Regions from separate parts of the Sutcliffiella cohnii genome, predicted to be linked through region 1. Evidence: predicted binding sites of a transcription regulator. Region 1 holds the regulator's gene; each other region holds the start of a gene.

What was found. The regulator LexA, encoded in region 1, represses DNA repair genes until DNA is damaged. The targets are predictions, from matches to a motif close to CGAACATATGTTCG.
Region 2: the regulator LexA is predicted to act here: its motif matches at 1,095-1,108, upstream of BC6307_RS14235 (Y-family DNA polymerase).
Region 3: the regulator LexA is predicted to act here: its motif matches at 1,342-1,355, upstream of uvrB (excinuclease ABC subunit UvrB).

What each region holds. Positions count from the first base shown of each region.
Region 1 is NZ_CP018866.1:2,448,462-2,451,723, forward strand. It holds gene tkt (transketolase) at 1-496, opposite strand, end outside; gene BC6307_RS12180 (DUF896 domain-containing protein) at 567-797, opposite strand; gene BC6307_RS12185 (YneB family resolvase-like protein) at 915-1,589, opposite strand; gene lexA (transcriptional repressor LexA) at 1,726-2,343, shown strand; gene BC6307_RS12195 (hypothetical protein) at 2,553-3,173, opposite strand.
Region 2 is NZ_CP018866.1:2,846,845-2,850,106, reverse strand. It holds gene BC6307_RS14240 (DUF4179 domain-containing protein) at 1-964, shown strand, start outside; gene BC6307_RS14235 (Y-family DNA polymerase) at 1,187-2,428, shown strand; gene BC6307_RS14230 (YolD-like family protein) at 2,444-2,770, shown strand; gene BC6307_RS14225 (HPr family phosphocarrier protein) at 2,813-3,055, opposite strand; gene BC6307_RS14220 (CDGSH iron-sulfur domain-containing protein) at 3,175-3,262, opposite strand, start outside.
Region 3 is NZ_CP018866.1:3,867,968-3,871,229, forward strand. It holds gene uvrB (excinuclease ABC subunit UvrB) at 1-1,268, opposite strand, end outside; gene BC6307_RS19605 (hypothetical protein) at 1,459-1,929, shown strand; gene BC6307_RS19610 (hypothetical protein) at 1,965-2,186, opposite strand; gene BC6307_RS19615 (sigma-70 family RNA polymerase sigma factor) at 2,161-2,688, opposite strand; gene BC6307_RS19620 (CsbA family protein) at 3,251-3,262, opposite strand, start outside.

The DNA of each region.
Region 1 (3,262 bases):
CGGATACACCTTCCATTAAATCACCATCACCACATATACTATATGTAAAATGATTAATTAGCTCAAAGTTTTCTTTATTATATGTATGAGCTAAATGGCGTTCGGCCATCGCCATACCAACTGCCATTGCAATTCCTTGTCCGAGCGGTCCAGTAGTCGCATCTACTCCTGGTGTATGACCAAATTCTGGATGACCAGGAGTCTTACTACCCCACTGACGAAATTGCTTTAAATCGTCCATTGTTACGTCATATCCTGATAAATGTAATAAACTATACAATAGCATGGAACCATGACCAGCAGATAGAACAAAACGATCACGATTAAACCATGTAGGATTTTTTGGATTATGGTTCATAAAACTAGTCCAAAGCGTATAAGCCATTGGCGCTGCTCCCATCGGCATTCCTGGGTGACCAGACTTTGCTTTTTCAATTGCATCAATAGATAATGTACGGATCGTTGCAATTGATAATTGATCTACATTTAAAGTCATTCGTATATACCTTCTTTCTTCTTTTCTTTAGTCATGCTATTTATAGTATGTACAAAATACACTCGGATGTTTAATGAAATTTTTTATTTTGCTCATCCTTTAATTTTTGAGGGGTTACATCATTTCCGTTTGGATCGACGATTGTTACTGATTTCAATGTATCTACCATAGAAGATCGAAACGTTTTTACATATTCCGCTCTTAATTCTTTTTGTTCTTTAGCCTCTTCTTCTGTTAAACCTTCTGATTTTGCTTTTTTTGCAAGTAGATTAATTCTTTTCATTTTATCTTGTGAAAGCATATTAAAACTCCTTTTATCTTTTACGTAATAGTTTAAATAATTTTCCTTTTTGTTTTGGGTTTATTAAATGTCTCTAACCCCAGTTAACAGTTCTTAATTTGCTACTTTTCCATCTTACTAGAGCTCACTTTTGTTAGCAAGAGTACTATCTTCTTTCTGCAACATGTACTCTTTATATCTTCTATTAACCGTTGCTTTAGATATATCGAATCCAAGCCCTCTAAGAGTAGCGGCGATTTCATGGAAAGTTAATTTGTTATGACGTAATCGCACTATTTCTTCTACAGGAACTTCTTTTCTTTCTCTCCCTGGACTTAAATGATTATTTTTTAAGTTTTTCAGCGGATTATATCCTTCTTCTACTGCTTTTTTCATTCCTCTTTTTATTTTTAAATTATGTAGTTTTCTTTGGTATTCTTCTACAATAGAAACAATTTGCAAAACCATTGAATCTGATTCTGATAAAGTTAATTTACCGTTGTCGATTATAGAATAAATAAGTACATTATGTTTTTTTAGTAAATGGAAAAAAGCTATTTTGGCATTTCCCCTCCCAATTCTCGTTTCATCTTGTACTAACAGTACATCAAATGGGTCGGTAGCTAACAAATCCATTAGATTATATATTCCCTCTCTCTCTAAGCTATAACCACTAGCTTGTTCCTCAATGACAGATATTACTTCTATATTGTTGTTTTGAGCTAATAACTTTAACTCCTCTTTCTGTCTAGCAAGAGAAGTTTCTTGTGTTTCCTTATTTGTGCTTACTCTACAGTAAATAACGCCTTTCATCTTATCACCATTTCAAATAAATTTATTATTATTCTATCATGCAAACATATATTCTGCTATTTTTCGAACTTATGTTTGTATACTATAGGTAATTATGCTATAATATTCTTAATAATACATATAGAGGTGCGGGGAAATGAAACTATCTAAAAGACAAGAAGATATTTTAAATTTCATTAAGCAAGAAGTACAAGCAAAAGGCTATCCACCTTCTGTACGTGAAATTGGAGAAGCTGTTGGGTTAGCATCCAGTTCAACTGTTCACGGTCACCTAGCTAGACTCGAAAGTAAAGGATACATTAGAAGAGATCCAACAAAACCGAGAGCAATTGAAGTGATTAGTTTAGATGACAAGCAAATTCCTAAAGTAAATGCAGTGAATGTTCCGATTGTCGGTAAAGTAACTGCTGGTCAACCAATAACAGCAATTGAAAATATCGATGAATATTTTCCACTACCTGATCGATATGTTGCTCCTGACGAGCATGTATTTATGTTGGAAGTTATGGGAGACAGTATGATTGAAGCTGGAATTTTGGATGGAGACTTAGTTATTGTTCGTCAACAACAATCAGCTAATAATGGAGATATTGTTGTAGCGATGACAGAAGACGACGAAGCAACTGTGAAACGATTCTTTAAAGAAAAGGATTATATTCGATTACAACCAGAGAACTCCTCTCTAGAGCCTATTATAGTGCGAAATGTATCCATTCTAGGTAAAGTTATTGGCGTTTATCGAAATATACATTAAAAAAAAGGGTTCAAAAAGTCATAGCAATCGACTTTTTGAACCCTCTTAAGTGACTAAAACAATTAGTTTTTATCACTGTCTTTTTTTTGACAAACTCATATTTTATTTACATAGATATTGCTTTATTAGCTAATTCGACATCATTTTGTAGTAGCTAATACAAACTAAAAAGTCAGCAGGATATTCACCCCACTGATTTTCATACTTCATTATAGTTCTACTTTAAAAGACTTCTCTTCACCAATTTCATTTCCGCTACCATCAGTTGGAGCAGGAATCTTTACTTCTACCCATTCTAATTCTTCGACGTTTCCAGTCTCTAATAAGAAGAATAACGACCCTTGCTTCGTTTCACTCTTTTCAAATTCACTATCGATTATAACACTCAATTTTTCACTAGGTGAGACTTCTTCTCCATTACTCGTTGTTATTTTTATATCACCTGCTTGAATAACAACATCTTGTTCAGAGGAATTCACTACTTCCATATCTATTTGCACATATTCAATATAATCTTCACCAACAAATTCTTTAAAATCGTCATAAAGTTCCCCGCTTAATGTTGCTACTTGTGGGATGTGAAAGGATAACGGTCCAACCTCAACATTACCTACTTTATAGTTGCGAGCAACAAGTGTAAATTTACCACCTTCTGTATCCATTACATCACCAGGCTTAGATTGCCATTGTTGTTCTTCTTCATCAGCTACTTGTTGATCTTGCTTTTGCTGTTCATCTTCTGTGTTCGCCACATCTGCATTATCGTTAGAACATGCCGTAATAAGTAAACTTAAAAATAATGCAATTGACAATGTTTTGATAATTTTCATTATAGTTGTCCCCCTTATTTATATGATTGATTATACTGCATTCGACAAACTTGGTAAAGAAACTTACCTACTTTTTCAATACACAAAAT
Region 2 (3,262 bases), 400 kb from region 1:
TATTATGGATGAAGACGTCTCGTTGCTTTTTTACACAATTGTAGCTGATCAAGACTATCCTTCGCTTTTCTTAAATGACCCAACATTAATTTCAGAAAGTGGAGAGGATTTGCAGTTAGGCTATAGTTATAGTAGTCATTCAGAAATAAAAAAAAATGAGCCAGTTACCGGTATTTTAACTATTGCTGATTATAAACATGGTTCTATTCCCGAATCCTTACAATTCCGTACGAACATTAAAAACGACTTTAGCGATGTTGTGGAAGATTTACACGTTTCCTTTTCTTACGATAAAGAGAAGTTCGCAAAGATAAAAAAGGTGTATGAAGTGGATCAAACGATAACGGTGGAAGATCAAAAAATATATGTAGACCGAATGGAAATTCGCCCAACAAGAATTGTCGTTTATGTGGAGTACAATAACGAGAACAAGCAAGAAATTTTCGGTTTTGATGATATCCAGCTTGTAGATGGAAATGGAGAAGTTTGGACCCCTACCGATGGCTTAGTATATGATAAGTTAGATGAAAATAAAATAGCTCTAAATTTTCAAAGTAACTATTTTGCGGAACCAAATGAGTTGTTTTTAACATTTACATCCCTTCGTGCACTCCCGAAAGAAGAAATCGAAGTGACGATTGATTTAGAAAAAAACAAAATAGTAAATGCCCCAAAAGATGGTAAACTTGCATTCGTCGATAGCTCTTTTTGGGACGTAACATTTGAATTAATGGTGGACGAACAAGATTATTACCACCATAGACCTCTATTTCACTCGACTTTTACGGATGCAAATGGGAAAGAATATTCCTTCAATAATAGTTCCGGCTCCTCTACAGAAGAAGGTATTCATGTGAAAACGATGGGTGGAGTGAACATGAATGAAGTAGCAAGCCCAATTACATTGACTATTAGTGACTATCCAAACCGTCTACGTAAAGACGTTCGACTACAATTAAAATAAAGCGGAAAGGGTGAAGTCCTTTTCCGCTTTTTCCTTTTTATTTACTTATATACTTTTACACAGCATATTGACATTAGCAGTTTTCTTGTAGTGCAAAGTACCGTTTGCTTTAAAAAATTTCCATTGAAAGAGAACGTATATTCGGTTATGATATAGAATATAATAAATACGAACAAACATTCTGTTAGTGAGGGATGAAACGTGGAGATTGATTACAACGAGATGCCTAACAACAAGACTTTATGCGTAGATATGAAAAGTTTTTACGCAAGTTGCTCAGCGGTAATGCTTGGATTAGACCCGATGACATGTTATTTGGCAGTTGTCGGTAATACAGAAAGACAAGGGAGTGTAGTACTAGCAGCTTCTCCAAAATTAAAAAAAGAATTCGGTATTAAAACAGGGTCCAGAAGATTTGAAATCCCAAATGACCGACGAATTCAAGTCGTAAACCCCCAAATGGCAACGTACTTACGTATTTCAACCGAAATTACAAGATTATTTAATCGTTACGTCCCGAAAGAATCGATTCATACGTATAGTGTTGACGAGAGTTTTTTACAAGTGGACGGAGTGGAATCAATTTGGGGAGATGCCGAAACGATTGCATGGAAAATAAAAGATGGGATTGAAAGGGAGTTTCAATTACCGTGTGCAGTTGGGATTGGTCCGAACATGTTAATGTCGAAGCTCTGTCTTGACCTCGAGGCGAAGAAAAAAGGAGTAGCCGAGTGGACGTATAGCGATGTGAAAACAAAACTATGGAAAGTTTCTCCGCTTCGTGAAATGTGGGGGATTGGCTCTCGTGTGGAAAAAACGTTAAATCGAATGGGAATTTTTAATGTCGGGCAGTTAGCTAATTATCCGTTAGAGTTACTGGAGAAAAAATTTGGTATTATGGGCAACCAACTGTACCATCATGCGTGGGGAATTGACTTTTCACAACCGGGGGCTCCGCTCATGCAAGGCCAAATTAGCTTCGGTAAAAGCCAAATACTATTGCGCGACTATCATGATCCGAAAGAGATTAAGCGTGTGCTTCTTGAAATTTGTGAAGAAGTAGCAAGAAGAGCTCGTCAACACAATAAAGCAGGTCGAACGGTGAGCCTCGGTATTGGTTACAGTAAAGAAGAGTTTGGTGGTGGATTTCATCGTTCCAAGACGATAGAGAGCCCAACTAACATTACAATGGATATTTATGAAACGTGTCTAGAGCTGTTTGAAAAATTTTATGAAGGAAAAACAGTTCGACAAATTTCAGTCTCACTTTCTAACATAGTGGAAGATAGCGAAATACAATTAAGTTTATTTGAGCTCGATCGTCCGAAAAGGCGTCAGCTCGGCTATGTTATGGACCAAATTCGTCATAAACACGGCTCAGCTAGCTTACTAAGAGCGGTATCTTACACGGCTGCAGGGACAGCGAAGCATCGAAGTACATTAGTTGGTGGACATAAAGCATAATAGGAGTGAAGCGTTTTGATTCGTGATAGAGGGAGTATAAAGTGGACAGCAATGATGTTACCAGAACATGTAAAGCTGTTAAGAGATTGGGCAAAGGAAGATAATGATGTAACAAAGCCGCAACTAGATGAGCAACATGTTGATTATATGAACGAGCAAATAGGAGAGGCGATGGAAATAGGTAGTGAAGTGACGATTACGTATTACGAGAAAAAGCGATATCATCTATTTATCGGCACAATTCACCATGTTGATCCGATAAAATCTCGATTACACGTAGTGGACAAATTTGGAGAAGCATCGTATTTACCGTTAGAAAACATTTTAGACATTACAGGATAAATAAAAAAAATGGGACTGCCTTCGTTAGACAGCCCCAATTTGTCATGATTTTTTTTCAAACATTCCTAACTGTAATAGTGCTTCAATCACTTCTGTACCTTCATCTGCTGTAATTTCTACTTCTTGGCCAGGTTGAAGAGCTAGGGCTAATAAGCCTAGTAAACTTTTGGCGTCAATTACCCAATGTTCTTTTTTAAAAAGTACTGTTCCAGAATAAGAGCTCGTTGTATTGACAACTTTGCTAGCTGCTTCACCGAAAATCGGCTTTAATACAGTAACTACCATAATTATTTCTCCTTTTATTAAGGGATTTGTTAGTTATATTTTAGTATAGAGAGCGAAGAGAAACAATAAATAGAAAGAAGAAAATCTGTCTAAAAAGCAACAGATTTTCTTAAAAATAATTATTCATCTAGTACCTTTTTTGCGCGAACGCAAGAGTCAAATTGACCTTTATGATTTCCGTCACAAAAAGGTTTTTTCTCCGATAAG
Region 3 (3,262 bases), 1.4 Mb from region 1:
TCGACAGTCGGATCTAACAAGCCAGTCGGACGAATAATTTGCTCAACCATTTCCGGTGTATGCTCTAATTCATACGGTCCTGGTGTTGCTGATACGAAAACAGCTTGACTCACCTTTTCTTCAAATTCTTCAAAACGAAGAGGACGGTTATCTTTCGCCGATGGTAAACGGAAGCCGTGGTCGACTAACACTTGTTTACGTGCTTGGTCGCCATTAAACATGCCACGAATTTGCGGTAATGTTACGTGCGACTCATCAATTACTAATAAGAAGTCTTCTGGAAAGAAGTCGATTAATGTATATGGTGTAGAGCCAGAAGGACGTAACGTTAAATGACGTGAATAGTTTTCAATCCCTGAACAAAATCCCATTTCTCGCATCATTTCTAAGTCATAACGAGTACGCTGTTCTAATCGTTGTGCTTCTAGTAGCTTGTTATTTTCACGTAATTCCGCAAGACGCTCTTCTAACTCCGCTTCAATATTCACAATCGCTTTTCGCATCTTTTCTTCACGAGTAACGAAGTGGGAAGCCGGAAAGATTGAAATATGATTGCGGTCTCCTAGTATTTCGCCTGTTAAAGAATCGACTTCTCGGATGCGATCAATTTCGTCACCGAAAAACTCAATACGTACACAATGCTCATCACGAGATGCTGGGAAAATTTCCACTACATCTCCTCTCACCCGGAATGTACCACGGCGAAAGTCTATGTCATTACGATCGTATTGAATGTCGACTAAGTTTCGAAGTAATTCGTTTCTCTCTTTTTCCATTCCTACTCGTAGAGAAACGACTAAGTCGCGATATTCTTCTGGAGAACCTAAACCGTAAATACAAGAAACACTCGCAATGATGATAACATCGTTTCGCTCAAAGAGGGATGCCGTCGCTGAGTGGCGTAGTTTATCAATTTCGTCATTAATGCTTGCGTCTTTTTCAATAAATGTATCTGTGGAAGGCACGTACGCTTCTGGCTGATAGTAATCATAGTAGCTGACGAAATATTCGACTGCATTGTTTGGGAAAAACTCTTTAAATTCGCTATATAACTGACCAGCTAACGTTTTATTATGTGCGATAATTAACGTTGGCTTGTTTACTTCTTTAATAACGTTAGAAATGGTAAAAGTTTTACCTGTCCCAGTAGCTCCTAGTAATGTTTGATGCTTTTTACCATTATTAATTCCATCGACTAGTTCTTGAATTGCTCCTGGCTGGTCCCCCTGCGGTTGATACTTTGATACTAATTCAAACTCGTTTTGCACACATAAGCCTCCAATCCGTTCTTAAAATCTATATTATATCTTACCACAAAAGGTATAAAAAAACACAAAAAAGCGAACAAATATTCTATTTTTCTATTCGACATTTACTTTTCAATATGTAGGTCATTGATAGTAAGAGTTGCTGTTCTTATTTTGGATAAGTAAAATGGTGTGGAAAGGTGGGATGAAGGTGAAAATTTGGAAAGTATCGATCCTTTTCTTTTTAATGGTCGCTTGCTCTAACAATAGTATTCCAATAAAAGTGCTAGATTTGGACTATTTAGACGAAAGGGCGCTACATAATAGAGACGAAGAATTTTTATATAGTGAAATAGATGGTCTATATGTGCATGATTATATTAAACAAAATAAAGAAAAATCAGTACGCTGGACAGCTACTGTTCATCGAATACAAGATGAAAGAACGATAGAGCTGAAGGAGCCTTACTTACCTTCTATTCTCGTTACGTTTGAGAGAGCTATTGAAGAAGATATTCAAATTGGTGATGTAGTGACAATCCATGGAGTACTCATCGGTTACGGAGAAACGTTCGGTGCTGATCCGATATGGGTTGTCCGACCTGCAGAGCTTGTAGAGACAACCGAAGAGGAAGTACAGCAATTAGTAGAATATCAGGAAAAAGCTGCTGAAGTAGAGTGAAATATTGTAAATGTAGGCAGGAACAATCACTCCGCCTACATGCCAGTTGTACGAAAACCAAATATAATAACCAATAACAGTCCGAAGAAGATTAAAACTAATAGAAGCCTTGGACGCTTCCATAATCGTTTCCTTCGCTTTGCCTTATCAATACGCTCTAACACTCTCGATTGGTCAATAGCAGAAAACAACGAATGGCTGGAAATGTATTCGTCCATATTCCGCTTAAATTTATCCTTGTCTAAAGGTTCTTTCATCTACGGTTCCTCCCTCTTCAAACATTTTGCGTAGCCTTTCTCTTCCTCGAACTAGTCTTGTTTTTACTGTATTTGCACTAATATGAAGCACGGTCGCTACTTCATCTACACTTAAATCTCGATAGTAATATAAAATAATAATTTCTCGGTATTTAATAGGCAATTGAAAAACAAATGCAGCTACTTCATCATTTCTCTCTTTTAAAAGCACTTTTGATTCCACATCTTCCGACTGTACCGGCTGCAGTAATTGCAACACTCTATATTTAAAACTTCGCAAATAATCTTTACTTCGATTAATCGCAATTCGATAGATCCATGTTTTTAACTCACTCTCTCCTCTAAAAGAATCGAGGTGAAAATATACTTTTACAAACACTTCTTGAAACAGGTCGTCTACTACATCGAAGTCCTTCACATACGTATAAATTAACCGTTTAACCTCTTCCCCGTACATCTCTAAGGCCTCTTCAATGACTCGCCTTTTCTCTTCCTCCAACAAGGGATTTCCCCCTTCCCCATCCAACTATGCCCATTAGACGGTAGTACAAGTTTTCTAGTTTCAATTATGAAGGTTTTTTTCGAAATAATACATGTTTCGATGAAATCAACTAACCGATTCACCGTGAAGAATAAATATCGGTGGTTAAGTTTAGAGTTGCAATGTTTGACCATTCAAAGTTTAAAACCGTGAGTGTAACGGAGAGGAAGGTGCGAGACTCCAGCGGGAGGTAGAGGGAAGGTCGAGACCCCACAGGCGAAGCCGAGGAGGCTCGAATCCACGAAAGGCGTAAGCGCATCGGTCTGGCCCGTACAAACTGGAGCAGTCCGGTAGGAGATAAAGGAAACGCTTTGGGAAACGTTAGTTGAGTCGATGTTGACTTATCGTACGGACGGACTGGGAAGTTTGATAGGGCCAATGCGCTGGAGCTAGACATCTCCCCGCGGAAAGCGAGCACCTGTAGCGCAGTGGAACGAACAAACTTTAACCAACTTTCCTATTTTTAAGGTGCCCTCTAAAATATTCACGAAAAAAAGAGCATGCAACCAAACGTTACATCCTCTCACTTTAAATT